3 regions of the Duganella sp. GW821-FHT01E12 genome follow, and region 2 is predicted to be linked to each of the others. Evidence: predicted binding sites of a transcription regulator. Region 2 holds the regulator's gene; each other region holds the start of a gene.
What was found. The regulator FliA, encoded in region 2, starts transcription of late flagellar genes. The targets are predictions, from matches to a motif close to CTAAAGTTTNNNNNNNNNNNGCCGNTA.
Positions count from the first base shown of each region.

Region 1: the regulator FliA is predicted to act here: its motif matches at 2,024-2,050, upstream of AC07WS_RS21835 (flagellar protein FliT).
Region 3: the regulator FliA is predicted to act here: its motif matches at 2,717-2,743, upstream of AC07WS_RS00520 (SPM autocatalytic domain-containing protein).

Region 1 is NZ_JBWKWR010000008.1:179,064-183,732, reverse strand. Features, by position in the region: gene AC07WS_RS21850 (CsbD family protein) at 33-224, opposite strand; gene AC07WS_RS21845 (class I SAM-dependent methyltransferase) at 344-964, opposite strand; gene AC07WS_RS21840 (HDOD domain-containing protein) at 1,105-1,932, shown strand; gene AC07WS_RS21835 (flagellar protein FliT) at 2,096-2,374, shown strand; gene AC07WS_RS21830 (aspartate aminotransferase type Ic) at 2,434-3,660, opposite strand; gene AC07WS_RS21825 (type IV pilus assembly protein FimV) at 3,760-4,669, opposite strand, start outside.
Region 2 is NZ_JBWKWR010000002.1:337,815-342,483, forward strand. Features, by position in the region: gene flgA (flagellar basal body P-ring formation chaperone FlgA) at 1-17, shown strand, start outside; gene flgM (flagellar biosynthesis anti-sigma factor FlgM) at 126-440, shown strand; gene AC07WS_RS06805 (flagella synthesis protein FlgN) at 449-925, shown strand; gene motD (flagellar motor protein MotD) at 937-1,713, opposite strand; gene AC07WS_RS06815 (flagellar motor protein) at 1,715-2,461, opposite strand; gene AC07WS_RS06820 (RNA polymerase sigma factor FliA) at 2,443-3,174, opposite strand; gene AC07WS_RS06825 (MinD/ParA family ATP-binding protein) at 3,218-4,015, opposite strand; gene flhF (flagellar biosynthesis GTPase FlhF) at 4,008-4,669, opposite strand, start outside.
Region 3 is NZ_JBWKWR010000001.1:146,359-151,027, reverse strand. Features, by position in the region: gene AC07WS_RS00525 (SPM autocatalytic domain-containing protein) at 1-2,449, shown strand, start outside; gene AC07WS_RS00520 (SPM autocatalytic domain-containing protein) at 2,901-4,669, shown strand, end outside.

The sequences.
Region 1 (4,669 bases), on a different contig from region 2:
CAAGCGCACGCGGCTTTTTCGTCCCGGCGCGATCAGTTGCGGTTGCCTTTGGTGATGTCCTTGACGGCTTCCTTGGCGTCGCCCAGGCCCTTTTGCAGCTTGCCTTCGGCCTGCTTGTTCAAGCCCTTGGCCTGCTGCTCCGAGCTGCCGACCAGCTTGCCGGCCTCTTCCTGGATTTTGCCGCCGATGTCCTTCGCCGTACCTTTCACTTGATCCTTGTTCATGATGCACTCCTTGGTGGGTGATGAAGCTACAGGACACGCGGACTCGTGCCGCGTGCGAGGCCCCCACTATAGGCAGACACCGCCTGGAGTTCTGTGCGATCGCGCACCCAGTGCGGCAATCAGACCTTGCGCCAGACGCTGGCCAGCCACGGCTGCTGATCGCGTGGCAAACCCGGCGGGCGATAGAAATGTTGGACCGCGATAAATCCCGCTGCCAGCAGGTAACGCTCCCAGGTTTCGTAATCGTAGTAGCTGCCGTAGCGCGGGCCGTTCCAGCCTTCGCGGTTGTCGCCGCGCGGGTTGGAACTGAACAGCACGCCGCCGTTTTTCAGCGCGGCGTGCAGGTCGCGCAACACCTTCGGCAGCGCGGCGCTGGGCACGTGGAACAAGGAGGCGTTGGCGTAGATGCCGTCGAAAAAACCTGCGGGCAAGTCAAGTTGAACGAAGTCCTGCCGCCATGTTTCGCAGCCGCTGTAGGCGCGCGCCATCTCGACGAAGCGAGTCGAGCCGTCGACGCCGATCGCTTCGTGGCCCAGCTCCTTGAAGGTCTTCAAGTCGCGGCCGGGGCCGCAGCCCAGGTCCAGCAGGCGGAATGGCGCGGGGACTTGTATCGCGTCCAGCAAGGCAGCGATGTTCTGGCTGACATCGTGGTCGATGGTGCCGGCGAAAAACTGCTCGGCGTTGCGCTCGTAATGCTGCAGCGTGGTTTGCGTGATCTGCTCGATCGGGTCGGGTTCCATGCCGCCAGTATATACGCCGGCTCGTGTCGGCGATCAGTGACTCAGAAAAGAGACGCTCGCCCCGCAAAATTGTTTCATACATTCCGGGAATCGCTATATAGTTAGCCTATAGCAACGCGCTAATTACCCAGGAGATAAATATGAAACTTGATGCCCTGTTCCAGAATCCAACTGCGTTGCCCACCGCGCCTAAAGTCGTGGAAGAGCTGATCAGCAGTTTCGACAAGGCCAGCGTCTCGACCGAAGAGATCGCGAAAAAACTGTCGACGGATCCGGTGCTGAGCGCCAAGCTGCTGCGACTGGCCAACTCGGCCTACTACCACGTCTCGCGCAGCATCGGCACGGTGGAGGATGCGGTGCTGATGCTCGGCTTCGTCACCGTGCGCACGCTGGTCATCAGCTCCGGCCTGGTCAGCGGCTTCAAGACCGTGCCCGGCCTCGACCTCAAACAATTCTGGCGCTACAGCCTGCACACTGCGGTGTCGGCCAAGTGGATTGCCAAGAAGACCAAGGAAAACACCGACCTCGCCTTCACCATCGGCATGATGCACGCCATCGGCCAGCTGGTGATCCACTCGGCGATGGCCGAGCAGGCGATGGCGCTGGACAAGGTGGCCGGCCCGCTGGATTCGCGCCGCCTGGACGCCGAGCAAGCCTCGTTCGGCTTCACCTTCGCCGACGTCGGCGCCGAGCTGGCCAAGCGCTGGAAATTCCCGCTGACCTTCTCGGAAACCATCCTGGCCTTCCCCGAGCCGCACCACAACGGCGAGCTGAACCGTCTGGCCGCCGTGGTCTCGCTGGCCGCCTGGCGCGCCCGCGTCGAGCAGGCGCAGATGAGCGATGATGAGATCGAGGCCTGCTACCCTGCCGATCTGGCCGAGGAACTGGGCCTGGACGACAACGCCCTGATCGACGAAATGCCGTCGCCGGACGAGTTGAGCGCCGGCCTGGAAGAGCTGGTCAAATAAGCCAACTTGCCATAAACACCATGGGAAGCCGCCGGTTTCACGCCGCGCGGCTTTTTTTTTCGACTTTTTTCAGATATTTTTTCAAAACACCCTAAAGTTCGCATTTAAGGCGACGTTAATCAGGACATGCGGTAATCCGTTTTAACTAAACCAGGGTGAGAACATGACCTCCACCGAAGTCCTCTCGATGTACGAAAACATTGCCGGCTTGTCCAATCAAATGGCTGCCGCCGCGCGTCTGGGGGATTGGGACGGTCTGAGCCGACTGGAAGCGCAATGCGCCACCGCCGCCCGCCCGGCCGATGCCGGCGTGCCCAGCCTGAGCGGCGCCCCGCGCCTGCGCAAGATCGACCTGCTCAAGCAGATCCTGGCCAACGACCGCGCCATCCGCGACGTCACCGAGCCTTGGCTGAACAACGTGCCGGGCATGTCCCGTCAGTAAAAACTTCCACTCCCATGCAAAAAGCGCCCGAGGGCGCTTTTTTTACGTCTGCATGGCGATCAGCCCGCCAGCGCCACCCGCAGCGACAGCGCGATCCCCTGCGCCGCCTGGGTGATCTCGTCCAACGACGGGAAGCTCGGCGCGATGCGGATATGGCTATCCTTGGGATCATTCCCGTACGGGAAAGCCGCGCCGGCCGGCGTCAGCGTGATGCCGGCTTCCTTGGCCAGCGCCACGGTGCGCTTGGCCGAACCCGGCGGCGTCACCAGATCGATGAAATAGCCGCCCAGCGGCCGTGTCCACGTCACGCCCGGCACGTCGGCCAGATAGCGCTCGAACTGCGCCAGCACCGCGTCGAACTTCGGCTTAAGCAGCAGGCGATGTTGTTCCATCAACGCTTCCACCGTCGGCAAATCCTTCAGCAGACGCACATGGCGCAGCTGGTTGATCTTGTCCGGGCCGATGCTGCGGATGCCGGCGTGCTTGGTCCACCAGGCGATGTTGGCCGGCGAAGCCGCCAGCGCGGCGACGCCCGAACCGGCCCAGCTCACCTTGGACGAGGACGCGAACACGATCGCGCGATCCGGATTGCCGGCCTGCGCGCACGCGTCCAGGATGTTGGCCACCGCCAGCTTCTGCTCGCCCAGATGGTGGAAACGGTAAGCATCGTCCCACATCAGGCGGAAGTCCGGCGCCGCCGTCTTCATCGCCGCCAGGCGCGCCACCACCGCATCCGAATACACCACGCCGCCCGGATTGCTGTACTTCGGCACGCACCACATACCCTTGATGCTGGCGTCCTCGGCCACCAGTTTTTCCACCATATCCATGTCCAGGCCGGATTCGGTCATCGGAATGTTGATCATCTTGATGCCGCGCGCCTCGCAGATGGCGAAGTGGCGGTCGTAGCCCGGCACCGGGCACAGGAAGGTCACCGGCTCGCGCACCCACGGCGCATGGCCGGGCGTGCCGTTGAGCAGGCTGTAGATGATCACGTCATGCATCAGCGACAGGCTGGCGCTGCTGTCGACCACGACCTGCGCGGCCGGCACGTCCAGCAGCTGGCCGAACAGCGCGCGCGCTTCCGGCAGGCCGATGGTGCCGCCGTAGTTGCGGCAATCGGTGCCGTCGGCGGCCTTGTAGGTATCCAGCGAAGCCATCAGGGCATTCGACAAATCCAGTTGCTCGGGGGCTGGCTTGCCGCGGGACATGTCCAGCTTCAGGCCGAGTTGTTTGAAAGTTTGGTATTGCTCGTGATGCTGAGACGGAAAATCTGCTGCGGTCATAAGGCTCTTTCAGTATGGGGAAGACGGTGGGCGTCGATTACTATAACCCAGATCGCCTGAGCCCGATAAGAGCCGGCTCGTTATAAGCTTATTACATTTTCATTGCTTTTCCATCATGGATTCCGGCGTGACCTCGTGTAGCGGCGGCGCTTCCACCGGCGTTTCGCCCTCGGCGGCCGGCTTTTTCTTGCGGAATCCCTGCCAGATTTTCAGCGGCCCGCTGCCGCGTTTCTTGCGCAGATAGAAGTAGCCGCCCGCGCCCAGCAACAACGCCAGCGCACCGGCCCCGCCCGCGATCAGCGGCCAATTGCTGGCGGCCGGTTCCGGTGGTTTTTCCTTTTTGTACTTCAGTTTGGGCAGCACGCGCACCTTCTTGACTGGCGCGCCCGCTTCGGCCGAGGCCGACGCAGGCGCCGATTCTGCCCCGCCTGCCGCCGCAGCGCTGGCCGCGGCAGCGGAAGCCGACGCGGAAGCGCTATGCGCCTCCCCGTGTCCCGCGCCGTCCGTGCCGGCGCTGGCGTGGGCACTAGCAGCCGGCGCCGCGTGCGCAGCCGTAGCCGTCCCGTCATGCCCCGATGGCGCGCCCTCATGCCCGGACGCCACAGTCAATGCCCCACTGGCCACCCCGCTCTTTGCCCCCAACTCGCCTTGCAGCAGCTTGACCCTGCCCTCCAGCTCGACCAGCTTGCTGGACAGCTCGACACTATGCGTATCGAGCGCCGCGCATTCCTTCGCGCTGATGCCGGACGGCGCGCACGCCGCCGGCGCCGCCGGCCGCTTCACGCCCTTGGGCAGCGGCAGCGGCGGCAAGGGCAGCAAAGCCTGCGCCACGCCCAGCGGCACCGCGCCGCCGGCCTGATCCACTTCGCCTGCGCCCGCTTTGTCCGCCTTGTCCGCCGCAGCGCGACGCGACGGCGCCGGCGCAGGCCGCCGCGCCGGTGTCAATCCCGCCGCCGACCGCAAGCCGCCCGGATCGCCCACTTCCGACTCGTGCGCGGCCGGCATCGGC
Region 2 (4,669 bases):
TGGAGGTGGCGTTTTGACGGAACGCCGGGGATCTTGCGGTAAAGCAACGCTAAAGTTTTGCGCGCGGCCGCCGTTATAGACTCAGATCCCGGAGTTTCGTACTCCTACCAGAGAAGGATAATGCTGTGAAAATCAACGATACATTGAAGAGCACGACCGGCTTGCCGTCGTCGTCCCCGGCTTCCACCTCGACCGCGCGCGGCGCGGACAAGGCGGCCGCCCCGGCGACACCCGCAACGTCGGACAATGTGCGCCTGTCGCCGCAAGGCCAGGCATTGGCGGCCAGTGCGGCCGGCGGCGCCAACGCTGTGTTCGATACCAAAAAGGTCGAGCGCATCAAGCTGGCGATTGCCGACGGTCAGTTCCAGGTCAACTCGGAAAAAGTGGCGGATGGCTTGCTGGATACAGTCAAGGATCTGCTGCACTCTCGCAAACGATAGGTCTTACCATGTCAACCGCTACCCCGCTGAACAGCCTGCGTGAAGAAGAACAGATCATGACGACCCTGCTGGGCGTCCTGAAGCAGGAGCAGCAACACCTGGTGGCGGCGGAAATCGACGGCCTGACGGCGGTCACCACCAAGAAATCGGCACTGGTCACGCAGATGACCCTGTTGTCGGCCCAGCGCCACCGCGCCCTGGGCAAGGCCGGCTACCCGGCCGAGGAAGCCGGCATGGATGCCTGGGCCGCCTCCTGCGGCGCCGACGCCGCCGAAGCCACCGCCCTGTGGCAGGCGCTGCAGCACCACGCGCGCGAAGCCAAGGAACTGAACCGCATCAACGGCATGCTGATCAACAAGCAGATGGGCCACACGCAAGGCGCGCTGCAGGCGCTGCGTCCGCAATCGGCCGGCGCCAACAATTTCTACGGCCCTGGAGGCCTGTCCACCACCCTGCCCCGCAGCCGCGGATTCCTGGCCGGCTGATCCAATTTTATCTATTGCTGGGCCGGCGCCTGCGTCGGCAATTCCGTCACCGTATCCGGGATACCGGACAAGATCGTGACCGCCACGCGGCGATTGCGCGCGCGCCCGATCGGATTGTCGTTCGACGCCACCGGCACGTTCGAGCTGAAGCCCACCGCCGTCAGCCGTCCCGGCGCCACGCCGGCGTCGATGAACAGCCGCACCACGCTGCTGGCGCGCACCGCCGACAGTTCCCAGTTGGACGGGAACAGCGCGTTGCGGATCGGCTGGTTGTCGGTGTGGCCCTCCACCTGCACATTGTGGTCGTCGTTCTTGAGCAGGCCGGCCACGGCGCGCAGCGCCTCGGTCGATTCGCTGGTCAGGCGCGCGTCGCCCGGATCGAACAGCACCGAGGCGTTGATCTCGACGCTGACGCCGCGGCTGTTCTGCGTGACGCGCACCTTGCCCTCCTTGACCAGCGGCGCCAGCGTGGACAACAAGTCCTGCGCCAGCTTGGTCATCTGGGTTTTTTCCTTGCGCAGCAGTTCGGCGTGGCGGCGCAAATTGGGATTGGGGATGGGCAGGTTGGGCACCTCAGTGGTGACCGGCTTGGCCGAGCCGGCGCCGCCGAAGGCGTCCCCCAGCGCGACCGACAGCACCTTGTAGCGGCCGATATTGACCACCGAAATCGCATACATGACGACGAAGAAGGCGAACAGCAGCGTGATGAAGTCGGCGTAGGAGATCAGCCAGCGCTCGTGGTTCTCCGGCTCGTCGTCGAACTTCCTGCGCGCGCGGCGGTTCAGCATGTCAGTGTTCCCGCATCAGCGTGGCGATGCGCTCGTCGATGACGCGCGTGTGGTCGCCGGTGGCGATGTCGTAGAACACGGCGGCGGCGATCTCCTGCTGGTGCACGGCCTGCGTGACGATGGCCTTGAGCTTGTTGGCGATCGGGTAGAAGAACAGGTTGGCCAGGCCGACCCCGTAGATGGTCGACACGAAGGCCACCGCGATGCCCGAACCCAGCTTGCTCGGATCGGTGAGGTTCTCCATCACGTGGATCAGGCCCAGCACCGCGCCCAGGATGCCGATGGTGGGCGAATAGCCGGCCGCCGACTCCCAGATGCGCACCGCCTGGCGCTCCTCGGTTTCGTAGGCGGTGATTTCGGTGTCGAGGATCTGGCGCAGCTTGTCGGGATTGATGCCGTCGACGATCAGGCGCAGGCCCTTGGTGTTGAACTGGTCCTTGGACGAGAGCATGTAGCGCTCCAGCGACAGCAGGCCGTCGCGGCGCGCCGCGAGGTTCCAGGCGTTGATGTCGCGCGCCAGCACGGCGCGGGTGTCGGCCGGCGGCGCGAACACCAGCCGCAGCATGCGCACGCCGCGCAGAAAAGTCTTGAAGCGGGTCTGCAGCATCACCGCGCCGAAGGTGCCGATCACCACGATCGCGAACGCGGCCGGCTGCAGCAGCGAGGCGATCTTGCCGCCCTCGAGCGACTGGCCGACGACGATGCCGGCCAGCGCCAGCAGCACCCCGGCTACGCTGGCCCAGTCCAAGACCGCTCCCGAAGTGAGGCGCGCAACCGCGCCACGGCCTGCGTATGCAGCTGCGATACGCGCGATTCCGATACGCCCATCACGGCGCCGATTTCTTTCAAGTTGAGCTCCTCTTCGTAGTACAGCCCCATCAGGATCTTCTCGCGCGGCGGCAGCGCGTCGATGGCGTCGATCACGGCCTGGCGGAAGTCGCCGTCCAACAGCGAGCGCAGCGGATCGCTCTCCTCGTCCGAGCAGTAACGGTCGAGGAAGCTGTCGTTGCCGTCGTCGTCGTGAAAATCTTCGTAATACACCAGCTGGTGGCCGCCGCCGTCGGACAGCATTTCCTGATAGTCGGCCAGCGACAGCTTGAGCATCTTGGCCACCTCCGACTCGGTCGGCGGATGGCCCAGGCGCTGCTGCAGCGTGCTCATCGCGGTCTCGATCTTGCGCATGTTCTGGCGCATCGAGCGCGGCAGCCAGTCGCTGTTGCGCAGCTCGTCGAGCATGGCGCCGCGGATGCGCAGCACCGCGTAGGTCTCGAACTGGGCGCCATGGGTGTCCTCGTAACGGCTGATGGCGTCGAGCAGGCCGATCATCCCGGCTTGCACCAGATCGTCGACTTCGACGCTGGGCGGCAGTTTCGCCTTCATGTGGTGGGCCAAGCGCTTCACCAACGGCATGTGCTCCGTCAGCAAAGAATCCTTGTCCACTTTCCCTTTGACCGTGTACATAGCCTGTTTATTATTGATTAAGCGCTAAAATTATCATGCTCCCTTAACGGAAAGATGGCGAGCCGGCCAGCGCGAAGCGGCCCGCCAGTTGACGGAACGCGACCGAAGCCCCGGCCAGCGGAAACGCATCGACCACCGCACGCCCCAAGCGTGCGGCGCGCTGCAGGTATTCGTCCGCCGGCACCGATCCCATCGAAACGAGGTTCACCGCGAGGTATCGGCTGGCTGCCTGTGCCATGTTATCGTATACCACCTTTGCTTCCGATTCGGAAGCCCCGGTGACCAGAATTCCGAACGGACGCCGTCCCAGCTCCTGATTCAGGCGCTTGATCATACTGTACGCGGCCTTGATCGAGGTAGCGCTATTCGATACCTGGACCACGATTTCCGAGCTGGCCATGACCGGCACCGGGAAGGCCACGCCGTCGAACTCGCCGTCGACGATGACGATGCCGGTCTGCTTGGCCAGCACGTCGAAGGCCTTGGCCAGGCGGCGCGTCTCGTCCGGGCCGCTGCGCGGCACGCCGCGTGTCATCGACGCCACAGAGAAACCTTGCGGCACCTGGTGGATCACCTGGTTGAGGGCGCACTCCTGGCGCGCCACGTTGAGCAGGCTGGCGCCGCCGTCCACGCCCAGGCGCGAGGCCACGCCGTGGGCGCTGGCGCAGGCGTCGACCAGCAGCACGTCGTTGCCGGCGCGCGCCAGCGAGGCGCCCAGGTTGACCAGCATGGCGCCCTTGTCGTCCTGCGGCGTGGCCGACAGGAAGGTGACGATGCGGGGCTGCGGCCCCGCCAGCATGCGGCGCAGTCCCTCCGCCTGGTCGAAATCGAAATTAGCCAAGGTGCACCTCGCGCATCGCTGGTTCGTTCTGGCCGTTGCTCATCAGCAGAGGCAGTTCGGCGTCCAGGTATTGGGTGTTGACGACGTCGCGTTTCAACTTGAAAGCGCGGTCGATCAGGTAGGCCGGATCGGCCAGGTGCAGGTCTTCCGGCACGCGCTGGCCGTTCGACACGTAGAACAGATTGAGCTTCTGGCGGATCACCACGTCGAGCACGTTGCCGATGGCGGCCGCCTCGTCGAGCTTGGTCATGATGCAGCCTGCCAGGCCGCTGCCCTGATAGGCGCGCACCACTTCGTTCAAGGTTTCCTGGGTGGCCGTCGCGTTCAGGCACAGCAGGCGCTTGACGTCGGAGCCGGCGCCCTGCAACATCGAGACCTGCTCGGTCACCATCTGGTCGCGCTGGCTGACGCCGACCGTGTCGATCAGCACCGTGTGCTTGTTCTTCAGTTCCTTCAGCGCGATGCGCAGGTCGGCCTCGTCCTTCACCGAGTGCACCATCACGCCGAGGATCTTGCCGTAGATGCGCAGCTGCTCGTGGGCGCCGATACGGTAGGCGTCGGTGGTGATCAGGGCCAGCTTGTCCGGGCCGTGGCGCATCACGCAGCGCGCGGCCAGCTTGGCGGTGCTGGTGGTCTTGCCGACGCCGGTCGGGC
Region 3 (4,669 bases), on a different contig from region 2:
GGCCGCGCTGGAGACCGCCGACTTCGCCGCGCTGTCGACCAACGCCATCGCCGCGCTGAGCGTCAACCAGGTCAAGGCCCTGACCACCAACCAGGTCGTCGCGCTGACCACCAATGAAGCGGCCGCGCTGGGCACCGCGCAGGTCGCCGCGCTGACCACCAACGCCATCGCCGCGCTGGAAACGGCCGACCTGAGCGCCATCAAGACCGCGTCCATCGCCGTGCTGGGCAGCGCCCAGGTCGCCGCGCTGACCACCGGCCAGGTCAGCTCGTTGACCACCGGCGCCATCGCCGCGCTGAGCACCGCCGGCATCGCCGTGCTGAGCACCAACCAGGTGGTCGCGCTCGGTTCCGCGCAGATCGCCAGCCTGGGCACCGCGCAAGTGGCCGCCCTGTCGAGCAACGCGCTCGGCGCGATCCAGACCGCCGACCTGGCCGGCCTGTCGACCAACCACATCGCCGCGCTGCGCACGGCCCAGCTGGCCGGCCTGACCACCGACCAGGTGGGCGCGCTGTCGACCGGCCAGATCACGGCGCTGTCGTCGGCCGCGCTGGCCGCGTTGAGCACCAACCAGATCGTCGCCCTGACCACCGCCCAGGCAAGCGTGCTGAGCGCCACCCAGGTGGCCGGCCTGAGCACCAACGGCGTGGCCGCGCTGGAGACGGCCGACTTCGCCGCGCTGTCGACCGCCGCCATCGCCGCGCTGAGCGCCAACCAGGTCAAGGCCCTGACCACCAACCAGGTCGTGGCCCTGACCACCGGCGAAGCGGCCGCGCTGAGCACCGCGCAGGTCGCCGCGCTGTCGACCAACGACATCGCCGCGCTGGAAACGGCCGACCTGTCGGCGATCAAGGTGGCCGCCATCGCCGTGCTGGGCACCGCGCAGGTGAGCGCCCTGACCACCGGCCAGGTCAACTCGCTGGCCACCGCCTCGGTCGCCGCGCTGAGCACCGCCGGCATCGCCGCCCTGAGCACCAACCAGGTGGTGGCGCTGACCTCGGCCCAGGTGGCCGCGCTGGGCACCGCGCAGATCGTCGCGCTGAGCACCAACAGCCTCGGCGCGATTGAAACGGCCGACCTGGCCGGCCTGTCGACCGCCGACCTGGCCGCGCTGCGCACCGCCCAGCTGGCCGGCCTGAGCACCACCCAGGTCAGCGTGCTGACGACCGCGCAGATCGCCGCGCTGTCGACCGCGGCCTTCGCCGGCGGCCTGTCGACCAACCAGATCGGCGCGCTGACCACCAGCCAGGCCGTCTCGCTGAGCGTGCAGCAAGTGGCCGCGCTGTCGACCCGCAACGTCGCCGCCCTGGCGACGTCCAGCGTGGCCGCCTTCTCGACCACCGAAATCGCCGCGCTGACCTCCGCCCAGCTCGGCGCGCTGAGTTCCGACCAGGGTGTGGCGCTGAGCTCGACCCAGGTGGCGGCGCTGACCACCGCGCAAGTGGTGGGCTTGTCGACCAACGCGCTGTCCGCGCTCGACACCGCCGACCTGGTGGCGCTGAGCACCGGCGCCATCGCCGCGCTGACCACCCGCCAGATCGTCAGCCTGCGCACGGCGGAAATCGTCGCGCTGACCACCAACCAGGTGCACGCGCTGACCTCGATGCAGCTGCATGCGATGACCAGCGACCAGGTGCACGCCTTCACCACCGCCCAGACCCCGGCGCTGTCCTTCCTGACCCCGATCGCGCTGGACCTGAACGGCAACGGCGTGCAGACCAGCGCACTGGGCCAGGGCGTGCAGTTCGACCTGCTGGCCAACGGCAACAAGGTCAACACCGGCTGGATCGCCGGCGGCGACGGCCTGCTGGCGCTGGACCGCAACCACGACGGCGTGATCAACGACGGCGGCGAGCTGTTCGGCTCGGGCACCACGCTGGCCAACGGCCAGAAGGCCGCCACCGGCTACCAGGCCATGGCCGAGCTGGACACCAACGGCGACGGCGTGATCGACGCCAAGGATGCCGCCTTCGCCGACCTGCGCGTCTGGGTCGACGGCAACGCCGACGGCGTCAGCCAGGCCGACGAGCTCAAGTCGCTGCAAGCGCTGGGCATCACCAAGCTGAACCTGGACGTCAAGCAGGACGGCACGGTCAACAACGGCAACATCCTGGGTCTGAGCTCGACCTTCGAGACCGCCGACGGCGCCACCCACGCGGCGGCCGACGTGTGGTTCGCCACCACGCCGGTCAGCAACCTGAGCGGCAACGTCAGCGGCCTGGCCCAGGCGCTGTCCAGCTTCGCAGGCAACGCGGCGGCCCCGGCCACCGCCAAGCTGGACCTGCCGGGCGCGGTCAACAACAACGTCGCGCAACTGGCCGGCGCCATCAAGCAGTTCAGCGACAAGCCGCTGGGCGCCGAGAACCAGGCGGCCACCGACAGCGAGCTGCGCTTGAAGGCCCTGCAGTCGCAAGGCGGCCACGGCTTCCTGGCCTCACCGGCCAAGTAAGGCGGATCAGCGGTAACGGAACGGCAGGGCTTAGGCCCTGCCGTTTTGCCCTCTGGACCCGGTTTTTCGTAGCGAAATGCAAGTGTTGTTGCCCGCATACGTGTTGCGGGAGGTAAACAAAAATCTTAATGCAGACGGTAAATTTGTCGCTTTGTACGTTCAGGACGGCTGCCGGCGTAGTGGTGGCCGTCGCCGATTAATCCAAACTATGTGATGGTCCTAAGCAATAAAAATGTTAACGGTAGGAAAAATCCTAGTGCTGGTATCCTAAAGTTGGCTTGGATATTGACGTTAAGAACTAAAGTCCAGCGCTTTTCTCGCGTTTAACTCAAGCAATTCAGTAGCAAAATCGCAAGTGGTACCCAATTTGACGTTGGAGCCGGGGGGGTGGCCTCTGTAGGCTCCGACCTTCGTCCGTCTAGAACAGTGCAGCGCCCCAAGGAGAATGGAAATGAGCCTCGTAACAAGCATGAGTACCGACCAGATTGCAGCTCTGTCGACCCAAACAATTGCTGCTCTCGCGACTTCCGATATTGTTGCGCTCAATTCGGCTCAGACCCGCGCCCTCACCACGGACCAGACCGCTGCACTGACGACCACCCAGATCGTTGCCCTGACCACCAAGCAACTGACGGTCGGCCTGACCACCGACCAGATCGTCGCGCTGACCTCGACCCAGGTAGGCGTGCTGAGCTCGGCGCAGTTCAACGCGCTGGCCACCGACTCCATCGTCGCGCTCGAGACGGCCGACTTCGCCGCGCTGCGCACCGCCACCATCGCCGGCATCAGCACCAGCCAGATGGCCGCGGTCACCACCGACCAGATCGTCGCGCTGACCACCGCCCAGGCCGCCGCGCTGACCAGCACCCAGGTGATGGGCCTGAGCACCGGCGCCATCGTCGCGCTGGAATCGGCCGACCTGATGGCCATCAAGACCTCGGCCATCGCCGCGCTGACCACCGCGCAGTTCACCTCGCTGAGCACCGACCAGATCACCAACCTGACCACCGCCCAGGTCTCCGCGCTGAGCACGGCCGACCTGGCCTCCGGCCTGACCACCAACCAGGTCGTGGCCATGAGCTCGACCCAGCTGTCGCTGCTGAGCACCAGCCAGTTCAGCGCGCTGGGCACGAGCGCCGTCGCCGCCATCGAGACGGCCGACCTGGTCGCCATCAAGACCAACGTCATCGCCACGCTGAAGACCGCGCAGCTGGTGGCCCTGACCACCGACCAGCTGTCGAGCCTGACCACCGGCCAGATCGCCTCGCTGACCACCGCCAGCATGGCCGCGCTGACCTCGGACCAGGTCGTCGGCCTGAGCTCGCAGCAGGTCGGCACGCTGAGCTCGGCGCAAGTGGCCGCCCTGAGCACCCTGAACCTGGCCGCCATCGAGACGGCCGACATCGGCGCGCTGAAGACCTCGGCCATCGCCGCGCTGTCGACCGGCCAGGCCAAGGCCCTGACCACCGACCAGATCGTCGCGCTGGGCTCGGGCCAGATCGCCGCGCTCAACAGCGCCCAGGTCGCCGCGATGACCAGCACCCAGATCGCCGCGATTGAAACGGCCGACTTCGGCGCGCTGAAGACCTCCGCCATCGCCGCCATGACCACGCAGCAGACCGCCGCGCTGACCACCGACCAGATCCAGGTGATGGGCACGGCCCAGATCGCCGCGCTGACCACCGCCAACCTGGCCTCGGGCCTGACCACCGACCAGGTCGTCGCGCTGAGCTCGGCCCAGTTCGGCGCCATGAGCACCGCCCAGTTCGGCGCGCTGACGACCACCGACGTCGCCGCCATCGAGACCGCCGACATCGTCGGCCTGAAGACCTCGATCATCGCCGCGCTGAAGACCGCGCAACTGGCCGCGCTGACCACCGACCAGCTGTCGAACCTGACCACGGCGCAGATCGCCGCGATCACCACCGCCAATATGCAGGCGCTCACCACCGACCAGGTCGTCGCGCTGACCTCGCTGCAGGTCGGCACGCTGAGCTCGGCGCAGGTCGCCGCCCTGAGCACGCTGGACATCGCCTCCATCGAAACGGCCGACGTCGGCTCGCTGAAGACCTCGGCCATCGCCGCGCTGTCGACCAACCAGGCCAAGGCCCTGACCACCGACCAGATCGTCGCGCTGGGTTCGGCCCAGATCGGCGCGCTCACCAGCGCCCAGGTCGCCGGCATGACCAGCGGCCAGATCGCCGCGATTGAAACGGCCGA